Regions from separate parts of the Mesorhizobium sp. AR02 genome, predicted to be linked through region 2. Evidence: predicted binding sites of a transcription regulator. Region 2 holds the regulator's gene; each other region holds the start of a gene.
The links. The regulator HrcA, encoded in region 2, represses chaperone genes, less so after heat shock. The targets are predictions, from matches to a motif close to GTTAGCACTCNCNNNNNGNGAGTGCTAAC.
Positions count from the first base shown of each region.

Region 1: the regulator HrcA is predicted to act here: its motif matches at 2,281-2,309, upstream of DBIPINDM_RS41355 (co-chaperone GroES).
Region 3: the regulator HrcA is predicted to act here: its motif matches at 1,369-1,397, upstream of DBIPINDM_RS28580 (co-chaperone GroES).
Region 4: the regulator HrcA is predicted to act here: its motif matches at 2,449-2,477, upstream of groES (co-chaperone GroES).

Region 1 covers NZ_CP080533.1:9,267-14,669, forward strand. The annotation lists gene DBIPINDM_RS41325 (Hsp20/alpha crystallin family protein) at 1-97, opposite strand, end outside; gene DBIPINDM_RS41330 (Hsp20 family protein) at 189-659, opposite strand; gene DBIPINDM_RS41335 (hypothetical protein) at 910-1,164, shown strand; gene DBIPINDM_RS43770 (DUF982 domain-containing protein) at 1,347-1,559, opposite strand; partial or broken gene DBIPINDM_RS41345 (protein usg) at 1,598-1,753, opposite strand; gene DBIPINDM_RS41350 (hypothetical protein) at 1,777-2,124, opposite strand; gene DBIPINDM_RS41355 (co-chaperone GroES) at 2,459-2,773, shown strand; gene groL (chaperonin GroEL) at 2,822-4,450, shown strand; gene DBIPINDM_RS41365 (hypothetical protein) at 4,510-4,731, shown strand; gene DBIPINDM_RS41370 (DUF982 domain-containing protein) at 4,847-5,167, shown strand; partial or broken gene DBIPINDM_RS41375 (DUF982 domain-containing protein) at 5,285-5,403, shown strand, end outside.
Region 2 covers NZ_CP080531.1:2,700,592-2,705,994, reverse strand. The annotation lists gene DBIPINDM_RS17075 (LysE family translocator) at 1-88, opposite strand, end outside; gene DBIPINDM_RS17070 (PQQ-dependent sugar dehydrogenase) at 372-1,739, opposite strand; gene DBIPINDM_RS17065 (hypothetical protein) at 1,840-2,037, opposite strand; gene hrcA (heat-inducible transcriptional repressor HrcA) at 2,128-3,210, opposite strand; gene rph (ribonuclease PH) at 3,368-4,084, shown strand; gene DBIPINDM_RS17050 (VOC family protein) at 4,268-4,678, shown strand; gene rdgB (RdgB/HAM1 family non-canonical purine NTP pyrophosphatase) at 4,678-5,340, shown strand; gene hemW (radical SAM family heme chaperone HemW) at 5,337-5,403, shown strand, end outside.
Region 3 covers NZ_CP080531.1:5,064,887-5,070,289, forward strand. The annotation lists gene DBIPINDM_RS28555 (hypothetical protein) at 1-192, shown strand, start outside; gene DBIPINDM_RS28560 (hypothetical protein) at 204-395, shown strand; gene DBIPINDM_RS28565 (DUF6500 family protein) at 460-684, shown strand; gene DBIPINDM_RS28570 (DUF1488 domain-containing protein) at 685-951, opposite strand; gene DBIPINDM_RS28575 (hypothetical protein) at 948-1,202, opposite strand; gene DBIPINDM_RS28580 (co-chaperone GroES) at 1,450-1,815, shown strand; gene groL (chaperonin GroEL) at 1,907-3,538, shown strand; gene DBIPINDM_RS28590 (hypothetical protein) at 3,689-3,847, shown strand; gene DBIPINDM_RS28595 (DNA-3-methyladenine glycosylase I) at 3,866-4,435, opposite strand; gene DBIPINDM_RS28600 (hypothetical protein) at 4,448-4,747, opposite strand; gene DBIPINDM_RS28605 (SDR family oxidoreductase) at 4,767-5,403, opposite strand, start outside.
Region 4 covers NZ_CP080530.1:794,780-800,182, forward strand. The annotation lists partial or broken gene DBIPINDM_RS03685 (sulfite exporter TauE/SafE family protein) at 83-217, opposite strand; gene groL (chaperonin GroEL) at 376-2,028, opposite strand; gene groES (co-chaperone GroES) at 2,096-2,392, opposite strand; gene DBIPINDM_RS03700 (hypothetical protein) at 2,816-3,136, shown strand; gene DBIPINDM_RS03705 (hypothetical protein) at 3,583-3,774, opposite strand; partial or broken gene DBIPINDM_RS03710 (IS6 family transposase) at 3,950-4,590, opposite strand.

The sequences.
Region 1 (5,403 bases), on a different replicon from region 2:
GATGCAGCGACATGAACGGATCCACGTCGCCACCGCGGTAGACACTCGGAGCTTGGTTGTTGCCCCGGTGCCAGGGAATCAAGTCACGTACACTCATTGTCTTTTCTCCTTTCGTTTTGTGTTTTATGGTCCGCAGCCAACCCCACCCACGTCGGGACGGGGTGTTCGCGCAGGCCGATCACCGAAGATCAGGCCGCTACGTTGCCTTCAATGCGTTTCGACGCCGGCTTCTTGCCGGGGTCGGCGTTGATGGCGATACGGCGCGGTTTCATCTCCTCGGGAATTTCCTTCTTGAGGTCGATGATCAGCAGGCCATTTTCGAGCTTTGCTCCGACAACGCTTACATGATCGGCGAGTTCGAAACGGCGGAGGAACGGCCTCAGCGCCAGGCCATGATGGAGGTGCTGAACCTCCGTGTTTTCCGCCTTGGCGCCCTCGATCACGAGCAGGTTCGGTTCGTGTGTGATCGTAAGCTCGTCTTCGCCAAATCCGGCGACCGCGATGACGATGCGATAGGCATCCTCGCCAACCTTGGCAATGTCGTATGGCGGCCAGTTGTCCCCATTCTGGGGCGGAATGGCGTTCTCGAGCAGGTTGAAGACGCGATCGAAGCCGATGCTCGACCGGTAGAAGGGGGAAAAGTCCAGGTTCGTTCTCATAGCTACATCCTCCTTGGAGCAACATAGGTACGAGGAGCGCCAAGAAGCCCGGCGCTCCCTGACAGTGTCGGTCCCTCTCAGCGACCGACGATCGAAAAGTTGGGAATCGATTTGCGCAACGTCAAGGGGTTTCGGAATCAGTTTTCGGGAGCAATCAGTGTCTGTCGGTACGCGCATTCAAAGGTCGGCGCTGCTGGAAAGCCCTCTCTCAAATGCCCATCTAGTTCGCGGATATTGGAAGGAGGAAACGATGGCTATTACTCGCGAACAAGTTGTCTCGGTCCTCGGACCCATGGACAACGCGACGATTGCGGAAATCATCGCGTCCGGTGCTTCGCTTGAAGAGTTGAGAGAGGCATGGGCATGGGCTTTTGGTGACGAGGCGTTGATCAACCAAGGCCGACCGCTGCCGGGAACACGGGTGGCAGCTCTAATCGACCTGATTGAGCCCGACGAAGAAGACCTGGCGGACCCGGCCAAAGCGGGCCCGGGCGCCGGCTATTGAATCGTGACGTGCCGTCCAGGTCCAGGCAGACGCGCTCAATCGCGCGATCCGCCTGGCAAGTTGCTTCTGCCGAAGAAGGCATTCGAACTGCATGAAAAGGCAACAAGGGTCTGGGCCTTCGCCCGTGCCCCGAAGACACGCCGCTCCGATGCTGCGGCAGTTTGACTACCGCCGCAGCAAATCTAGCCGTCACTTTCTAAAAGATGGTCCGCACTGCTGATCTTCGGCCCTGTCATCCACGGCGGCGCTGCGGGCAGGTCCTCGATGACACCGACCCTACGTGCCCAAGTCGTAAAGGCCTTGTTCGCCGCCTCGGCAGACTTCCGACCATCGTAGGCGGAGTAGCATGTATCACACGCCGCTGCGTGGAGGAGGCCCCGCCTTTCAACCGGCATTCTTCCAGAAACTCTATCGCATCCATGACACAGCCGACCAGAAACCCTTTCAGCGTCGGGAATTCCGGTGCGAGATCGTATCCCTGCCAAACGTAGAGCTGCAAAAGGCTTGGATGATCGGGAAGGTGGTAGTGGATCTCCGCAGTTGTGAGACCGTAGCCCTCGATCTGCAGCCGGAATTCCCTGCTGACCATGCGTCTCTCCTTCTCAGGCACGTTCAGGCATCAAGTCTTTGCGGGCGATCTCGATCCCGCCGGTCCTTGAGGTCACAGGCAACGTCGGCGCGGATGTCGTCCAGGCGGCGAAGTGCCTCCATGACGGCGTCAAACGTCACCGGCCCCGCAGCACCCGGCGGCTTTCGCAGCGCAGGCATGGATTCGACAGCACAAGCATCCGACACCCGTGAGGCAAGGATGGCGCGCTTTTCCTGAGTGTCGAGCGTACGATCGGCCACCACCTCATCGGGGTGATTAAAGTGCCGCGCCGGGAACAGCAGGCGGTCAAGCGAAAGATCAGCGGTTTCAGGGGCGATCGAGGGGATGTTTTTCGGGAAAGTTCGTTCCATCGACAGTCTCCGTTTCCTAACAATCTCCTTGGCATCTTTGGCGTTGCAGTGACCCTTTTCGGCACTCCAACCGCAAAAAAATTTTGTGGAGTTCGGGTCGGATTTCAAGACCTAACAATCGCGCGCTCTGGCAAAATAGCTTCATGAATTCATGTCGCTAGCACTGTGAAATGCCGAGTGCGAAAATTTTTTCAGCGACCTCTTGAAACATCAAAATCGCAAAACTAGTTCGATATGCGCGCGGTGCCGAAAGGGTCGCGTGTTCCGCGCCGGGCCGCTTCGGATGCGACGCGGAGGAGCTTCTTAAACACTGTTTGTCCATGAGGAGAACGACATGACGTTCCGTCCATTGCACGATCGTATCCTGGTGCGCCGCATCGAGGCCGAGGAAAAGACGGCCGGCGGCATTATCATCCCAGACACCGCCAAGGAAAAGCCGCAGGAAGGCAAGGTGATCGCCGCCGGTCCGGGCGCCCGCGACGAGAGCGGCCAATTGCAACCGCTCGACGTCAAGGTTGGCGACCGCATCCTGTTCGGCAAATGGTCCGGCACGGAGATCAGGCTCAATGGCGAGGATTTGCTGATCATGAAGGAATCCGACGTCATGGGCGTGGTCGAGGCCGAAGTCCAGGCTAGGAAGGCTGCCTGAGCGGGGTCTTAATCAGTCAAAATGCTGCCTAAAGGAAGGAGTTGAAAGATGGCTGCCAAGGACGTGAAATTCCATACCGAAGCCCGTGAGAAGATGCTGCGCGGCGTCGATATCCTCGCCAATGCGGTGAAAGTCACGCTCGGTCCCAAGGGCCGCAACGTTGTCATCGACAAGTCGTTCGGCGCGCCGCGCATCACCAAGGACGGCGTTACCGTCGCCAAGGAAATCGAGCTTGAGGACAAATTCGAGAACATGGGCGCTCAGATGGTGCGCGAGGTTGCCTCGAAAACCAGCGATATCGCCGGCGACGGTACCACGACGGCAACGGTGCTCGCCCAGGCGATCGTCAAGGAAGGCGCCAAGGCCGTTGCCTCGGGTATGAACCCTATGGACTTGAAACGCGGCATCGACAAGGCCGTCGAGGCGATCGTCCAGGAGTTGAAGACCAACGCCCGTAAGGTGACCAAGAATGACGAGATCGCCCAGGTCGGCACCATCTCGGCCAATGGCGATGTCGAAATCGGACGATTCCTCGCCGAGGCGATGGAGAAGGTCGGCAATGAGGGCGTGATCACGGTCGAGGAAGCGAAAACCGCGGAAACGGAACTGGAAGTTGTCGAAGGCATGCAGTTCGACCGTGGCTATCTCTCGCCCTACTTCATCACCAATCAGGACAAGATGCGCGTCGAGCTCGAAGAGCCCTACGTGTTGATCCACGAAAAGAAGCTGTCGAACCTGCAGGCGCTGCTGCCGGTACTGGAGGCAGTCGTGCAGTCTTCCAAGCCGCTGCTGATCATCGCCGAGGATGTCGAGGGCGAGGCACTGGCGACGCTGGTCGTCAACAAGCTGCGCGGCGGCCTGAAGGTCGCGGCCGTCAAGGCGCCTGGATTCGGCGATCGCCGTAAGGCGATGCTGGAGGATATTGCCATCCTCACCGGCGGCACCGCGATCTCGGAAGATCTCGGTATCAAGCTCGAAAACGTCACGCTCAATATGCTGGGCCGCGCCAAGAAGGTGGTGATCGAGAAGGAAAACACCACGATCGTCGATGGCGCCGGCTCCAAGAGCGAGATTACGGGCCGCATTAGCCAGATCAAAGCACAGATCGAGGAGACCACCTCGGACTACGACAAGGAAAAGCTGCAGGAACGGCTGGCCAAGCTCGCCGGCGGCGTCGCCGTCATCCGCGTCGGTGGCTCGACCGAAGTCGAGGTCAAGGAGCGCAAGGACCGCGTCGACGATGCGATGCATGCGACGCGTGCCGCGGTCGAGGAAGGCATCCTGCCTGGCGGCGGGGTGGCGTTGCTGCGTGCCGCCAAGGCACTGGACAACGTCCAGGCTGACAACACTGACCAGAAACACGGTATCGAAATCGTGCGCCGTGCGATCGAAGCGCCCGTGCGCCAGATCGCCGAAAACGCCGGCGCCGAAGGCTCGATCATCGTCGGCAAGCTGCGTGAGAAACAGGAGTTCGGCTGGGGTTGGAACGCACAAACCAACGCGTTCGGCGACCTCTACAGTCAAGGCGTCATCGATCCGGCCAAGGTGGTGCGGACCGCGCTCCAGGATGCCGCATCGGTCGCCGGTCTGCTGGTGACTACCGAGGCGATGGTTGCCGAGAAGCCGAAGAAGGAACCCGCAGGTCCGGCAATGCCGGGCGGTGGCATGGACTTCTGACGGAAACAGCCGGGTCCGCGCCCGTGGGCGCGGACACCCCTGACAGAATGGGTGACGCCATGAACATGATGAATTTCAATGTACTCCCGCCGCCGTCACGCGCGGCCACCGATCTGAACTACGAGGCGGACCTGAAGGTTGCGCTTGATGCGGTTCTGGCGGACCTGCTCGACAGAACAGAGGCTGCAGGGTGGGACCGGCGAAAAGCGGCATACACGATTATGTTTCTGGCCGCTCGGAATCTTACCGACAGCAAAAGCCCCATGCAAACGGGAGTTTGACGAGCTAGGTGCTATTTGCTGCGAATATGCCGCTCATTTTGCGCCATCCTTTTGCGCAACGCCGGGGCCTTCGGTCTACGGATCGGTTGAACCAACAACGTGAACGGAGGAAAACATGGAACACAATCAATTTCAGCATCCCGTGAGGTTGCTCGTGGGTCTTGGGTTTCCGACCGACATTCAAAGCGTAAAAGACGCCTTCGTCCTGCTGGATGAATGGCCGCCATCGAAGCGAAACGCTGCTCATGGCGTCGCGCTCAATGCCTGTCGGGCAGCCCTCGCCGGCGAGGTGGATGCCGAAACCGCTTGTAGCACTTTTGTTGCCTTTGCCCGCCGCATGGATTTGCTTGTACCGGCCGCAGGGGACATCGTCGCGGCCAAGGCAGTCGGCGCCCTGGGGGTCGCTTCGGGAGGCCATTACAACAAGTCGGTGTAGTCGATCTTAGGGACGGAGAAGGCAATGAGGGATATTCGATTTCCCGAACCAGTGAGACTGCGCCAGAAATCCGCAAGAGAGCGCATGGTTGCCAGTTCCTGAAAAGCGCTCGAGTGCCTTCATGACCAATGGCCAGAATGGGCGAGAGGACCAAGCTATCGGGCAGCCTGCCGTACTTGCCGCGACTCCTTGGACGGTTGGCGGGCTCCGCAACAAGCAAGAAGGGCCTTGTTGAA
Region 2 (5,403 bases):
GCGCGACAAGCGCGGTGACGCCGGGGCCGGGAATGGCGGCGGCGATGCCAAGGGCGGCACTGTAGGCGAGGAAGCCGGTGAGGGTCATGCGAGTGGTTCCGGATAAGACGTCTTTTCGCATGGAACGGGCCACGATTGAATTCCCTGGGGGCGGAATCCATTGCACCAGCTATCTGGGACACGTGGAGAAGGCCCCCTCATCCGTCTCGGCGCTGCGCGCCGATCCACCTTCTCCCCGAGGGGAGAAGAGGAAGGCGCCAGCGCTAGCCGGCTCCTCTCCCCAACGGGGGGAGGTCGGATTGCCCCGAATTGCCTTTGCAATTCGGTTTTGGCAATCCGGGTGAGGGGGCTGCGCTGCCCAGCAAGACTCCTCAGGACCGCCCGCCATCATAGGTCACGCGCCAGATCGTGCCGTTGCCGTCCTCGGTCATGATCAGCGCGCCGTCGGCCGCCACCGCCACACCCACCGGCCGGCCCCACACCTCGCCATTCGAGACGACGAAGCCGGTCATGAAGTCCTCATATTCGCCGGTCGGCTTGCCATCCTTGAACAGCAGGCGGACGACCTTGTAGCCGGTCCTGTTGCCGCGGTTCCATGAACCATGCAGGGCGACGAAGGCATCGCCCCTGTATTCCTTGGGAAAGCCGGCGTCTGCAGGCAAGTCCTTGCGATCGTAGAAGGCGATGTTGAGCGGCGCCGAATGCGCCTGCATCAGCACATCGGGAACGGTTGCCTTGCCGGCAAGATCGTGGCGCGCGCCCTTATGGCGCGGATCCTCATTGTTGCCGATATAGTACCAGGGCCAGCCGTAGAAGGCGCCGTCCCTGACTGAGGTGGCGTATTCGAACGGCACATTGTCGCCGAGCGCGTCGCGCTCGTTGACGACGCACCACAGCACGCCGGTCGCCGGCTGGACGGTCATGCCCGAACAGTTGCGCAGGCCGGTGGCGACGATGCGGCCGTTCTTGCCGTCCGGGTCGAAAGCCTGCACGTCGGCGCGGCCGTCCTCGGAGCCCCACGTCGCGCCAAGCGGCTTCGACTTCACCCACGCGTCGAGGCCGCCATCCGGCGCCTTGCCCATGTCCTCGGCGACGTTCGAACCCGAGCCGACCGACAGATAGAGCGTCTTGCCGTCAGGCGAAAAGACGATGTCGCGCGTCCAGTGATGGTTCGAGGGAATGTTGTCGACAATGGTTTCCGGTTCGCCGGATGCCCTCAGGTCGCCCTTGCGGTAGGCAAAGCGCACAATGCTGTCGCTGTTGGCGACATAGACCCATTGCGGGTCATCGCCAGGCGGATAGAAGGCAATGCCATAGGGCTGGTTGAGATTGCCGGCGAAGATGCCGTCCTCGGCGGGCTTGGTACTGTCCTTGGTCAGGCGGTAGACGCGGACCTGATTGGCTTCGCTGTCGGCGACGAACAGGTCGCCATTGGGTGCTGCGCGCACGACACGCGGATTGTCGATGCCGGATGCGATCAGCTCGGCCGAAAAGCCCGGCGGCAATTGCGGCTTGGCACCCGCCGGCATGTCGGCAAGGCCAGGGCTGTTCGAGGCGGACTTGGTGACATAGGGCTTCGGCAGGTCTTCCGGCTTGATCAGGCGGCGCACGCCGGGCTTGTCGGCGCGCCAATCGCCGAAGGCGGCCGCGCCCCTCAGCGCCGGCTGGTCCGCCTGCTGGGCGAATGCCGCGCTTGTGAGAAAGAGTGCGGGAAGCACCAGTCCGGCCAATCGGATCATTTTGTCCTCCATCGGGTCGCGAAGGAAACCAACGGCCGGTTTGTCCCTGGGTTCCGCCTCACATGATGAGTTGAGGGAAACGAAAGTCCGGTTTCCCCGCTTATGTCCCGGCGGCGTAAAAATCGTCGTCGAGGCGTTTTTCCAGCGCGACGAGATCCGCCGGCAGCGGCAGGCCCATGGCCCGCATTTCCCGCAGTTTTTCGCGCAGCTGTTCCTGGATTTCGTGCTGGTCTTCCGGCTGGTTGACCATCTCCTCGAGCAGCAAGCTGATCCGGGCCTTGAGTTCTTCGAGCGCCATTCTTTTTCTCCTCGGCAGCCGTTTCGATTTTAGGACCAAGGTGTGGAGATTCAGGTCAGGCCGTTTGCCGGCCGGCTGAATATCAACATCTTAGCGCAACATGCGCGATATCAACTGCGCCGTATAATCGACCATCGGCACGATGCGGGCATAGTTGAGCCGGGTCGGGCCGATGACGCCGAGCGCGCCGACGACGCGGGCATCCTTGTCGCGGTAGGGCGCGACCACCAGCGACGAGCCCGACAGCGAAAACAGCTTGTTTTCCGAACCGATGAAGATGCGCACGCCCGATCCCTGCTCGGCGAGGTCAAGCAGCTGGATCAGCCCGTCCTGCGTTTCCATGTCCTCGAACAGATGCCGCAGCAGTTCGATGTCGGCCTGGGCAGTGACGTTTTCGAGCAGGTTGGCGCGGCCGCGCACGATGAGCCGCGCCGGCAGGCCGCTTTCGGCGCCGGCCCACACCGCCAGGCCCTTCTCGACGAGGTCCTGCGACAGCGTGTCGAGGGCCGCTCTCGTCTCTTCCTTGATGCGGGCGATCTCGACCCGCGCCTCGGCCAGCGTGCGGCCGCGAATATGCGCGTTGAGGAAATTCGACGCCTCGTGCAGCTGCGAGACGGTGATGCCGGCGGGCAGCTCGACGACGCGGTTTTCGACATCGCCATTTTGCGACACCAGCACGGCAAGCGCCTTGGTCGGTTCCAGCTGGATGAATTCGATGTGCTTCAGCGCCACCTCGTTCTTGGCGGCCAGCACTAGGCCGGCGCCGCGCGACATGCCAGACAGCATCTGGCTGGCCTCGGTCAGCATGTGCTCCAGCGTCGCGCCCGAGCCGGACGCCCGCACCTGAGCCTCGATGGTGCGGCGCTCCTCGTCGGAGAGGTCGCCAAGCTCCATGAAGGCATCGACGAAGAAACGCAGGCCGGCCTGTGTCGGCAGCCGGCCGGCTGAGATGTGCGGCGCGTAGATCAGCCCGAGATGCTCGAGGTCGCTCATCACATTGCGGATGGTGGCCGGCGACAGCGAGGACGGCAGGATGCGCGACAGGCTGCGCGAGCCGACGGGCTCGCCATCCCTGAGATAGGAATCGACGATGCGCCGGAAGATGTCGCGAGAGCGCATGTCGAGTGATTGAAGTGCAGGCGACTGCGAACTGGGTTCGATTGCCTTGGTCATTCGGCCAAAAACCTCCTTGTTCAGGATATAGACTTCGGTGCGGTGGGCGCAACCCGGTGTCTGTGTCAGATCACCCGGTCCGTTTTCCTTTGCGCGCTGCCCCCCATGCGTCTAAAAGCCGGCCACGAATCCGAAAAATGACTGGAAAGAAGCCTGAATGCGCCCCTCCAAACGCCAATTCGACGAAATGCGCGCCATCTCCTTCGAGCGCGGCGTCTCCAAGCACGCCGAAGGTTCGTGCCTGGTGAAGTTCGGCGATACCCATGTCCTGTGCACGGCAAGCCTCGAGGAAAAGGTCCCGGGCTGGATGCGCAATTCCGGCAAGGGCTGGGTGACGGCCGAATATGGCATGCTGCCGCGCTCCACCGGTGAGCGCATGCGCCGCGAGGCTTCCGCCGGCAAGCAGGGCGGCCGCACGCTGGAAATCCAGCGCCTCATCGGCCGTTCGCTGCGTGCCGTGGTCGATTTGCAGGCGCTGGGCGAACAGCAGATCACCGTCGATTGCGACGTCATCCAGGCCGATGGCGGCACCCGCACCGCCTCGATCACCGGCGGCTGGGTGGCACTGTATGACTGCCTGCGCTGGATGGAAGCCCGGCAGATGGCCAGTGTTTCGAAGGTGCTGAAGGACCATGTCGCGGCGATTTCCTGTGGCATCCATGACGGCCAACCGGTCATCGACCTCGATTATCTCGAGGATTCCTCGGCCGGCACCGACGCCAATTTCGTCATGACCGGCAAGGGCGGCATCGTCGAGATCCAGGGCACCGCCGAGGGCGAGCCTTTTTCCGAGGATCAGTTAGGGGAATTGATGGGCCTGGCCAAGAAGGGCATCCAGAGGCTGGTGAGTTTGCAGCAGATGGCGGTGGCTTAGGATTTAAATGCCGAGCTTGAACACCCCCCTCTGCCCTGCCGGGCATCTCCCCCGCAAGGGGGGAGATCGGCTGTGTTCGCGAGTTTCGCCAATCACCAACGTTGCAAGCCATAACCGAGCTTTGACGCTGCCAATCTCCCCCCTTGCGGGGGAGATGGCCGGCAGGCCAGAGGGGGGTGCCTCGTGATACCCTCCGCCATCCTGGAATCCGCTCTATACGTCACCGACCTCACGGCCGCCGAAGCCTTCTACACCGACATCCTCGGCCTCACCCTTCTCGGCAAGGTCGACGGCCGCCACCTCTTCTTCCGTTGCGGAGCCGGCGTGCTGCTCGTCTTCAACGCCGAGGCAACCAGGATCCCGCCGGCGCCCGACGCGCGGCTGAAAGTGCCACCGCATGGCACGGTCGGCGAAGGTCATCTCTGCTTTGCGGCGACCGCTGACGAACTCGCCGGCTGGAAAGCGCATCTGGGGGCCAAAAGAATCGCCATCGAAAGCGAATTCGAATGGCCGCAAGGCGGCCGTTCGATCTATATACGCGACCCCTCGGGCAATTCGATCGAGTTCGCCGAGCCGAGAATCTGGGGCCTTTGATGCATACTCTTGATGGCAAGAAGATCGTCGTCGCCAGCCACAATGCCGGCAAGCTGCGCGAATTCGCCGATTTGATGGGGCCATTCGGCTTCGAGGCGAAGTCGGCCAAGGACTTTGGCCTGCCGGAGCCGGACGAGACCGGCACGACTTTCGAGGAGAATGCCTACATCAAGGCGCTGGCCGCCGCAAAGGCCACCGGGCTGCCGGCGCTTTCGGATGATTCCGGCCTGTGCGTCGACGCGCTCGACGGCGCGCCCGGCGTCTACACCGCCAACTGGGCCGAAACCCCTGATGGTTCGCGCGATTTCGGCATGGCCATGCAGCGCACCGAAGTGGCGTTGCAGGAAGTCGGCGCCGCCGCTGTCGAACAGCGCAAGGGCCGCTTTGTCGCCGTCATCTGCCTCGCCTTCCCCGATGGCGAGGCAGAATATTATCGCGGCGAGGCCGAAGGCACGCTGGTCTGGCCGCCGCGCGGCGAGCTTGGCTTCGGTTATGATCCGGTGTTCTTGCCCAACGGCTTCGAAAAAACCTTCGGCGAGATGAGCGCCGAGGAAAAGCACGGCTGGAAACCCGGCCAGGCCACGGCACTCTCACATCGCGCCCGTGCTTTCCAGAAATTCGCCGAGGCACGCCTTAACTTGGCGAGATTGGGCTCGGCATGAGCATGCTGCTCGACCGCACGCCCGGCTTCGGCGTCTACATCCATTGGCCATTCTGCGCGGCCA
Region 3 (5,403 bases), 2.4 Mb from region 2:
CTGCTGCCGGTCTTTGGAAAACTTGGTGTCAAGGCACGTGTGGCTGTTCTGGCCGCGCCGGTCGCTTCGGCAGGCATCGTGCCGCGCTTGCGGGAGCTTCTGGCCGCGCATGGCGGCATGGCACTGAAGTTGTCGGTGATCGCCTGGACGATGCTGGTCCTGGGAGCGGTGTTTTTCATGATGCAGGGCTGAGGTAAGCCAGCATGGCCAATCGCTACACACTGCGCATGGAGCTTCCCCAGAGCTGGACCATAGTCGATGTCTTCACCGGTCAGCCAGCCGTGGTCAGGCAAAAAGTGATGGTCGGCATGAGCCCGCGCGAGGCCGAGGACATGGTCGTGCAGATGAATATGCGCGACGTCAGGCGCCGGGAGAGGGCGGAGCGCAAGGATTGAACGTTCCGGCTGCCGGCTCAAAGGGTGGGCCAAGACCCCGCCGAACCAAAACCAGAGGATTCCCGTGAAAGCGAGCCTGAGGCAAAAGATACTGGATGTCTGCGACCGCAAGATCTCCGAGAAAGGGCCCGCCGTCGGCGTGTCGTTTTACGCGTTTTTCGCCAACAGGAATGACGACCCCGAACTGCTGATGGAAGCAGCAGAATGGTGGATCAGAACCCACCGCCTCGATCATTTCGAAAAGGCTGCGAAGATACGCACGATGATCGAGGGTATGGACCTAGGCTGATCAGCCGAAGTCAGCGGCCGTCAGCACATACATGCTCTTGCGGGTGCGGTCGTAAGCCCTCGACGCCACGTCACGGATGGCGCTGCTCTGCGTGTCGAATGTGGCGAGGTAACCTGCCTCGTTGGCCGCGGTTGCCGGCTGCATCCTGGTCATCGCATCGGCGGCGACCGAGAAGGAGATCTGGAACATGCCGTCATGGCCGACGAAACGGATGCGCTTGCCGGCTTCGTCATAGCTGCGGCTGCGGTTGGGAAAGGTGAGGCTCATGTCTTGACCTCCGTTGTGGCGGCCTTCTTGGTCGCCCGCTTCTTCTTCGGCGTCGGGTTCAAGGCTTCGGCGACACGGTCGGCCTCTTCCTTGGCCAGCCGCAAGATCCTGAGCTTTGCCGTCTTGATCTCCCTGGCCTTCGCCTCGGACATGTACTCGGCGGTCGCCTTGTTGCGCTCGGCCGTCTTCTTCTGCTTGTCGACAAAGCGGGCTTCAGCTTTTTCCATGATCGTCTGATTGCCTTCGGCCATCGAACAAATCTCCCTTGCGTTTGAAATCGTGAAAATGAACTTGTCCGATAAATAGGCACTCGACCGGCAAAATTCAATTTTTTGAATTATTTATGCCATTTGCGATATCACGAAATCGCCGGTCGAAATAATACTTTTCAATATTTAATCCCCGCCGTGAATAATTTTTGGCACTCCTATCTATCGAGTGCCAAAGCGCCTATATGGGGGAAGCGGCCGCCTAAGCCGGCCCCAGAAAGAAGTTTTCATGAAGTTTCGGCCACTCCACGACCGCGTCGTCATCCGGCGCGCCGAAGGCGATATCAAATCCAAGGGCGGCATCATCATTCCCGACAATGCCAAGGAAAAGCCGCAGCAAGGCGAAGTCATCGCCGTCGGCCCCGGCGCACGCGACGAAAACGGCGCGCTTGTTCCGCTCGACGTCAAGGCCGGCGACCTGATCCTGTTCGGCAAATGGTCGGGCACCGAGGTCAAGATCGACGGCGAGGACCTTCTGATCATGAAGGAAGCCGACATCATGGGTGTCATCGACAAGGGCGAGACTGGCGAGGCAGCCACCGAGAAGACCGTGGCCGCCAAGACCAAGACCGTGGCCGCCAAGAAGGCTGCCTGATCGGCGTGCCGCGTGTCCTTCGGGACGCGCAAGGACGCTCAGAGATTGATCATGGAGGCTCTGCCTTCCTCAACCGAACTGGATAAAAACCATGTCTGCCAAGGAAATCAAATTCTCCACCGATGCACGCGACCGCATGCTGCGCGGCGTCGAGCTCCTCAACAACGCCGTCAAGGTGACGCTCGGCCCCAAGGGCCGCAACGTCATCATCGACAAGGCCTATGGCGCGCCGCGCATCACCAAGGACGGCGTCACCGTCGCCAAGGAAATCGAGCTTAGTGACAAGTTCGAGAACATGGGCGCGCAGATGGTGCGCGAAGTGGCCTCGAAGACCAACGACCTCGCCGGTGACGGCACGACCACCGCCACGGTGCTGGCCGCCTCGATCCTGCGCGAAGGCGCCAAGCTGGTCGCCGCCGGCATGAACCCGATGGACCTCAAGCGCGGCATCGACCAGGCGGTTAGCGCGGTGGTCAAGGAAATCCAGGCGCGCTCCAAGAAGGTCAAGTCGTCGGCCGAGATCGCGCAGGTAGGCACCATCGCCGCCAATGGCGACACCAGCGTCGGCGAGATGATCGCCAAGGCGATGGACAAGGTCGGCAATGACGGCGTCATCACCGTCGAGGAAGCCAAGACCGCCGAAACCGAACTCGACGTCGTCGAGGGCATGCAGTTCGACCGCGGCTATCTCAGCCCGTATTTCGTCACCAATGCCGACAAGATGCGCGTCGAGCTCGAAGAGCCCTACGTCCTCATCCACGAGAAGAAACTCGGCAATCTGCAGGCGATGCTGCCGATCCTCGAAGCGGTGGTGCAGAGCGGCAGGCCGCTCTTGATCATTTCGGAAGACGTCGAAGGCGAGGCTCTCGCCACGCTGGTCGTCAACAAATTGCGCGGCGGCCTGAAGGTCGCGGCCGTCAAGGCGCCGGGCTTCGGTGATCGCCGCAAGGCGATGCTGGAAGACATCGCGGTGCTGACTGCAGGCCAGATGATTTCCGAGGACCTCGGCATCAAGCTCGAAAACGTCACCATCGAGATGCTCGGCCGTGCCAAGCGCGTGCTGATCGAGAAGGACACCACCACGATCATCGACGGCGCCGGCACCAAGGCGACGATCCAGGCGCGCGTCGCCCAGATCAAGGGCCAGATCGAGGAGACCACTTCCGACTACGACAAGGAGAAGCTGCAGGAGCGGCTGGCCAAGCTGTCGGGCGGCGTTGCCGTCATCCGCGTCGGCGGCGTCACCGAGTCGGAAGTGAAGGAAAAGAAGGACCGCATCGACGACGCGCTGAACGCAACGCGCGCGGCGGTTGAAGAAGGCATCGTGCCTGGCGGCGGCGTGGCTCTGCTGCGTGCCAGGTCGGCGCTGTCAGGTCTGACCGGCGCCAATGACGATGTCGCTGCGGGTATCTCGATCGTGCTGCGCGCGCTCGAAGCGCCGATCCGCCAGATCGCCGAGAATTCCGGCGTCGAAGGCTCGATCGTCGTCGGCAAGCTCACCGACAGCAAGGACCACAATCAGGGTTTTGACGCCCAGAACGAGACCTATGTCGACATGATCAAGGCCGGCATCGTCGATCCGGCAAAGGTCGTGCGCACCGCACTGCAGGACGCCGGCTCAATCGCCGCGCTTCTGATCACCGCCGAGGCGATGATCACCGACATTCCGGCCAAGGATGCGGCACCGGCAGGCGGTGGCGGCGGCGGCATGGGCGGCTACTAGAATTCAGCCGGTCTGCGAAGGTGGCTTCTCAGGAGCCATCTTCCGGATCTGACGTGATTCCGACCAAGCCAGCTCGTCACAGGAGTTGAAATGATTACCGCCGGGGGATTCTCTCCCGGCGCGCAGGCCTCTAGCCCAGGAGACGGATCCATGATCACGTTCGTGCAGAAGCCAGAGACGGTCGTCACGACCGAAAAAACCGAGGAAAGCCGCTTCGACCGCATCCGCAGGATTGCCGCCGACAAGCACAAGAAATCCGATTCCGACACGGCAACGCCACCAAAGAGCGAGCCCAAGCGCCCGATGTAGGGCGGCTGACGCCCCCGATCAGAGCGCGACTTGCGCTCGCCGGAAGCAGCCGGCGGCGTGGTCGTTGACGATGCCGATCGCCTGCATCCAGGCGTAGACGATGGTCGGGCCGACGAATTTGAAGCCGCGGCGCTTCATCTCCTTGGAAATCCGTTCGGAGAGTGGCGATGAGGCGATGAAGCCGTGGCCGTCGCTTTTCACCACCTTGCCATCGGTGAACGACCAGCAGAAGTCGGCAAAACTCTCGCCGCGCTCCGCCATCTCGCAGAAGATCTGCGCGCCGCCGATCGTCGCTTCGATCTTGGCGCGGGCGCGGATGATGCCGGGATCGGCCATCAGGCGCTCGATGTCGGCCGCGCCGAAGCGCGCGACTTTCTGTGGGTCGAAACCGGCGAAGCCGGCACGAAAGGCTTCGCGCTTCCTGAGCACGATGATCCAGGCAAGACCGGCCTGAAACCCTTCCAGCATCAGCATTTCCCACAGCATGCGGGCGTCATGCTGCGGAACGCCCCATTCCTCGTCGTGATAGGCGCGCATCAGCGGGTCGCCTTCGGCCCAGCCGCAGCGATGATGTGCGTGATTGTCCATCCTGATCCTCCGTCACCCGATACTGTGGCGAACCGGCGCCACGGTCCAGTCCACAGTGCGCTGGTCGATCATCGCATGCACCGGCGAATGGCCCATCTCGGTCATGATGCCGCCTGCCGCCTTGCGGCCGGCCTCGACTGAACCCCAGATCAGCACGTCGACAATGGTGCCGTCGTCGCGCTCGGCGATGCGGCGCGACAGGAAGCCCGGCTGGCGCTTCAGCCAGGCGTCGATATCGGCATTTGCGGCGATGAACTCGGCGCAGGACTGGCCGTTCAGCCTGAACGTCGTGACTTCGATCGCTTCGGTCATGTCATCTCTCCGCTGGTGCTCAGCCCTGCGCCGTCGGGCGCACGACCAGTTCGTTGACGTCGACGCCATCCGGCTGGCCGATGGCAAAGCCGATCGCTTCGGCAATCGCACCGGGCGGGATGGAGGCCTCATCCAGCATGGCGCGGGCGCCGGCCTCGACCTGCGGGTTGGCGATGCCGTCGAACAGCTCGGTGCGGGTGAGGCCGGGGCTGACCACCGTCACGCGCAGGTCGCGGCTTTCCTGGCGCAGCCCTTCCGACAGCGCCCTGACGGCGAATTTGGTGGCGCTGTAGACGGCGGCCGTGGGGTCGACGCGGTGGCCGGAGACCGAGGCGACGTTGATGATGTGGCCGGATTTCTGTTCGGTCATGACAGGCAGCACGGCGGCGATGCCGTTGAGCACGCCACGCAGATTGACGTCGATCATGCGGTTCCAGTCGTCGATGCGCAATTCGGCCACGAACGACAGCGGCATCACGCCGGCATTGTTGACCAGCACATCGACCCGGCCATGGCGCTCATGAGCGGCGGCGACGAAGGCCTTTACGCTGTCGAGGTCGGTGACATCGAGTTCCCGGAAAAATGCCTGGCCGCCGGCCAGTTCGATGTCTCGCGCGATCGTGGCGATGCGACCGGTGCGCCGGGCGCCGAGCACG
Region 4 (5,403 bases), on a different replicon from region 2:
AGTACGAGATATCGGGGAGAAGTGATCCCGTCTCGTCGAGCATGGGCTTGTAGTTGTGGCTGATCGCCATGCTCGCAGATCAGGCGTGATAGCGTGGTGGCGGAACGCCGAACGAAAGCAGCACCGTCGACGAGACCGCGCCGTAGGCCATGCCGAGCGCGCCGTCCACCGCTTGGGCAAGAAAGCCGCCTATGGCGAACAGAATGAATTCAGTCATTGGTGTCCGCCATGAAAGTGCCGCCGTATGATGCCCGTGATCGGGCCTGCCCCTCCGCATTCTAGAGGACGCCGGCCCCCTGTGGGCAAAAAGGTTCGCCGAAAGAAAAAGGGCGGCACTGCTGCCGCCCTTTCCGTGAATGCGAGGCAATGGCTGGATTAGAAATCCATACCGCCCATGCCGCCCATGCCACCGCCGGGCATACCACCCGGCATGCCGCCGCCAGCCGACTCCTTCTTCGGAGCTTCGGCAATCATGGCTTCGGTGGTGACGAGCAGGCCGGCGACCGAGGCCGCGTCCTGGAGAGCGGTGCGCACAACCTTCATTGGGTCGACGATGCCCATGGTGATCATGTCGCCATATTCGCCGGTCTGGGCGTTGTAGCCGAAGGTTGCATCCTTGTTGTCGAGGATCTTGCCGGCGACGATCGAAGCTTCGGCACCGGCGTTGGCAGCGATCTGGCGGGCCGGAGCCTGCAGGGCGCGACGGACGATGGCGATGCCGGCCGTCTGATCGGCATTGGCGCCGGTGACGGTGATGGCCAGCGAAGCGCGCAGCAGGGCGACGCCGCCGCCAGCAACGATGCCTTCTTCCACGGCCGCGCGGGTCGCGTTGAGGGCGTCATCGACGCGGTCCTTCTTTTCCTTGACTTCGATCTCGGTCGCACCGCCGACGCGGATCACCGCAACGCCGCCGGCGAGCTTCGCCAGACGTTCCTGCAGCTTCTCCTTGTCGTAGTCCGAGGTGGTCTCCTCGATCTGCTGCTTGATCTGGGCAACGCGGCCCTGGATCTCGGCCTTCTTGCCGGCGCCGTCGACGATGGTGGTGTTCTCCTTGGAGATCGACACCTTCTTGGCGCGGCCGAGCATGTTGAGGCCGACGTTCTCGAGCTTGATGCCGAGGTCTTCCGAAATGACCTGGCCACCGGTGAGGATGGCGATGTCTTCCAGCATGGCCTTGCGGCGATCACCGAAGCCCGGCGCCTTGACGGCGGCGATCTTCAGGCCGCCACGCAGCTTGTTGACGACCAAAGTCGCCAGCGCTTCGCCTTCGACGTCTTCCGAGATGATGAGCAGCGGTTTCGAGGTCTGCACGACGGCTTCGAGAACCGGCAGCATGGCCTGGAGGTTGGAGAGCTTCTTCTCGTGCAGGAGGATGTAGACGTCCTCGAGCTCGGCAACCATCTTGTCGGCGTTGGTGACGAAGTAGGGCGACTGGTACCCGCGGTCGAACTGCATGCCTTCGACGACTTCGAGTTCGGTCTCGGCGGTCTTGGCTTCTTCAACCGTGATGACGCCTTCGTTGCCGACCTTCTGCATCGCTTCCGCGATCATCTTGCCGACCGAAGCATCGCCATTGCCGGCGATCGTGCCGACCTGGGCGACTTCTTCCGAGGTCTTGATCTTCTTGGCGTTCTTGACGAGGTGAGCGACGACTTCGGTCACGGCCAGATCGATGCCGCGCTTCAGGTCCATCGGGTTCATGCCAGCGGCAACCGCCTTGTGGCCTTCGTGGACGATCGACTGCGCCAGAACGGTCGCGGTCGTGGTGCCGTCGCCGGCGATGTCGTTGGTCTTGGACGCGACTTCGCGGATCATCTGCGCGCCCATGTTCTCGAACTTGTCGGAAAGTTCAATTTCCTTGGCGACGGTGACGCCGTCCTTGGTGATGCGCGGGGCGCCGAACGACTTGTCGATAACGACGTTACGGCCCTTGGGACCGAGCGTGACCTTCACCGCGTCGGCCAGGATGTTGATGCCGTGAAGCATGCGCTCGCGGGCATCACGGGAGAATTTTACGTCTTTGGCCATTTTTTACTCCTGGGTTTCATTTCGCCCGAATTCAGATTGGATGGTGCGGATGAAAGGCGGCGGCGTGTCAGCTGATTATGCCCATGATGTCGGATTCCTTCATGATCAGAAGGTCTTCGCCATCGAGCTTGACTTCGGTGCCCGACCACTTGCCGAACAGGATGCGGTCGCCCGCCTTGACGTCCAGCGGGACGAGCTTGCCGGCTTCGTCGCGGGCGCCGGAGCCAACGGCGATGATCTCGCCTTCCTGCGGCTTTTCCTTCGCCGTATCCGGGATGATGATCCCGCCGGCGGTCTTCGCTTCGGATTCGACCCGGCGAACGACCACGCGGTCATGCAGCGGCCGGAAATTCGACTTTGCCATTTTTTGGATGTCCCTGGTTCGGATGTTGAACGGTTCTCCGTTGCCGGAGCGCGGTTGTTAGCACTCACCAGTGACGAGTGCTAGCGGACAGTGAAATAGGCCGTCGGCTGGCACTAGTCAAGACGGAAGAGGGGACGGGCGAAGAGCAAAAAGACCTTGGAATCGGCGCGGAAGCGCGGCCCCCTTTACGTGAGGAGAACGCTCATTCTGCATTTGTTGCCAATCGCTCGTCCCCACCGGCTCAAACAATCTCGGCCCGCGGCGCCTGCCTGGTGTGGCCGGCGGGGAAGGGCCAGAACGGCAGTTCGCCCAGTGTGCTTTTTCGGGGAAGAGCGCCGCGCGGATACGGCACCGGCAAGTTCCTCGGATGGCTCGTCGATCAGAACATCGCGCCGCACATTCCGGTGTGGGACAAGAGCCAGCGTGAAACCTTACAGCCGCGCGGACTTCATCTTCGATGCGGTCCAGAACAAGTTCATCCCGCCGGCAAGGCAGTATCGTCGCAACTTCGCGGTCCCGCGCACAGGCAATGTCAGCGGTGGAAACCCGGAAATACCGGCCAGCAAACGAGACTGCCAGAGTTGTGAACTCAAGCGCCGCTGCTATCCAAAGACGCCGGTGCGCGATGTGCTGCGCTGCGTCGACGAAGAGGCACGCGAGACGCCCGTCAAAGCGGATACGCCCGAGTTCGTACGGTCGCGCAACGAACGCAAAAAAAAGTCGAGATGCTCTTCGTACACCTGAAGACCGCGCTCCGCTTCGAACGCAGGAGATTACGCGGCCTGAGCGGAGCTTGTGACGAGTTCCTTATGGCCGCCATCACGCCTGCGACGCCTGGTGCGGCTGACCACGCCAACGGTGCCAGCACCAACGACCGCCGTTGCGCCTCCAGACAAGCCGTTGCGCCTCCAGACAAGCCGTTGCGCCTCCAGACAAGGAGACAGGGATCACAAGGAGACAGGGATCGCAATCGAGTTTTTTCACGGCATCGGTCAATTTCTCAGTTCGGCGAACATGACGTTGCGCCAAGATGGACATTCTGCAGAATTGCACCTGCCGGCGCTTTCGTGGACGCGCGCTTTGGGACTCCCATTTCTATTGCCCGTCTCGGCTCATGCCGGGGGCGGGCTTCTTTGCGTTCTGGGAGGATTTGCTCACCATGGTTCAGAGTGGCGGCCATGGAGATCGCCTCAGAAGCGGCGCCCAATCGGAAACATTAGCACCTCCGCGTTTTGGCGTGGCTGCTTGAACTCTTCGACGGCAACCGCCTCAATTAACAGGTCCAAGGCTTCGCGCCCCCTTCGGCTCATCGGGTCATCGCCACGAAGGTAGTGATACGCTCGATCTAAATGAACTCGGGCGGCGGAAAAATCGCTTGTCATATGTCCCTCTCAGTAGCCGCCCGCATTAGCCGTCTACGAGGTGAGGGTCGCGCAATCGTCAATATCCACAGACGGATTTGATTTAAATCGGGGATAATCGGGGGGAGTAGCCGGACACCGGCTGACGCTGTCACGTTGTCTGCGTATGAACGCGCTGAAGCGGTGTGCGCTGCTGTTAGCAGAGCGCAGTCACGGCCTTCCACTCCGCCATTGCGTTCAGACGGTGAAGATGGATCTGAAACGCGGAATGTCTTGAGCGAGGTGGAACGAAGAGGTAGCGCAGGCGGAGAAGATCGAGACGAAGCGCTGAAGGGTTTCCGGTGATCGGAAGCCCTGCATCGTTCGCTCCCGTTTTCGCAACGGCACATGGGAATTCTCAGCGGGGTTGTTCAATCCTTTGTGCGACCAGTGCTCGACTTCCGGCATCACCTGCCGCCTTGCGGCCCATGGTGATCATGCGCTTCGGCGCGCGGCCCTGCTTCTTCTTCAACAAGCGCGTCAACAATCGCTTGGCCGCCTTGGTGTTGCGCGGCGGTTCTGGACAATCTCGTCGAGGACATAGCCGTTCTGATCGACAGCGCGCTATAGCCAGTGCTTCTTGCCGGCGATGGAGATTACGACTTCGTCCAGGTGCCAGACGTCATGGCGAGAGGATCTCTTACGGCGAAGCCGGCGGGCATAGTCTGGGCCGAACTACCTGCCCCAACGACGGATCGTCTCGTAGGAGACCACGATGCCGCGCTCCAGCACCATTTCCTTAGCCCGGCGCCGAGCCTGGAGGCGGCCGAAGACGAGGCTCAGCCTCCGCAGCTCCAACGCAACGGCAGAAAGACGGCACCACGGCCTGAACCTGCACCGGAGAAGGAATACGCTCGCGGCAGCGTTAAGTCTCCGGCCGAGCCTGCTTTCCGTCCGGCGCCACCGATCGTCGCGAAAAAGATCCCTGTTAAGCAATCCCGAAAGGTTTTGGCGCTCGGCGATGAGCCCAACGCCCCGCAAGACGAGACCTGCAATATTCGTGACCTGCTGGCCGCTACCGAGCGTACCCAACGAGACGACTTCGATGTAATGGCGGCATCTGCTCGCACCGCGTCCATATCGCCGAAGCTCGAAGAAGCTTTATCGGCGCTCGCCACCTTGCAGGAGCAGTTTGGGGATGACTAAATTTCCTTATCGTCGGCGAGGCCCGCCGGTGTCAACGGCCGTCGCCACTGCGCAGCTCACCCACATTGGTGCCAACACTGCCATGGGCTTCTTGACCGAAGCGAGCGCTGTGACATGCATGGCAGACGATTTACTGCTGCGTTCATATCGCGGCTATCGCCTTGGCGATCGCGGCAAAAGGCAGGACCAGGGATAGCGGCGCGTATCGCGAGCGGCGGCCAACGCCCCACCTTTTGACCGCTGTGGATTAGAGCATGATTGGCCGTGTGCAGGCATTTACGACCCTGCTCACAAGCGGATTCGGGCTTGCGATATATCTCCTGCCGACAATCGCGCCGGGAGCCTCAGAGGCAAGCCTCTACATGGCATGTGGTGTGGCTATTGTGGTCTGCGTCGGCGGGTTAGCTTTTTGGGCCAAAAGCCAAAAGCTGTCGCGACAAAATCACCGGCCCTGATTTTTCAGGG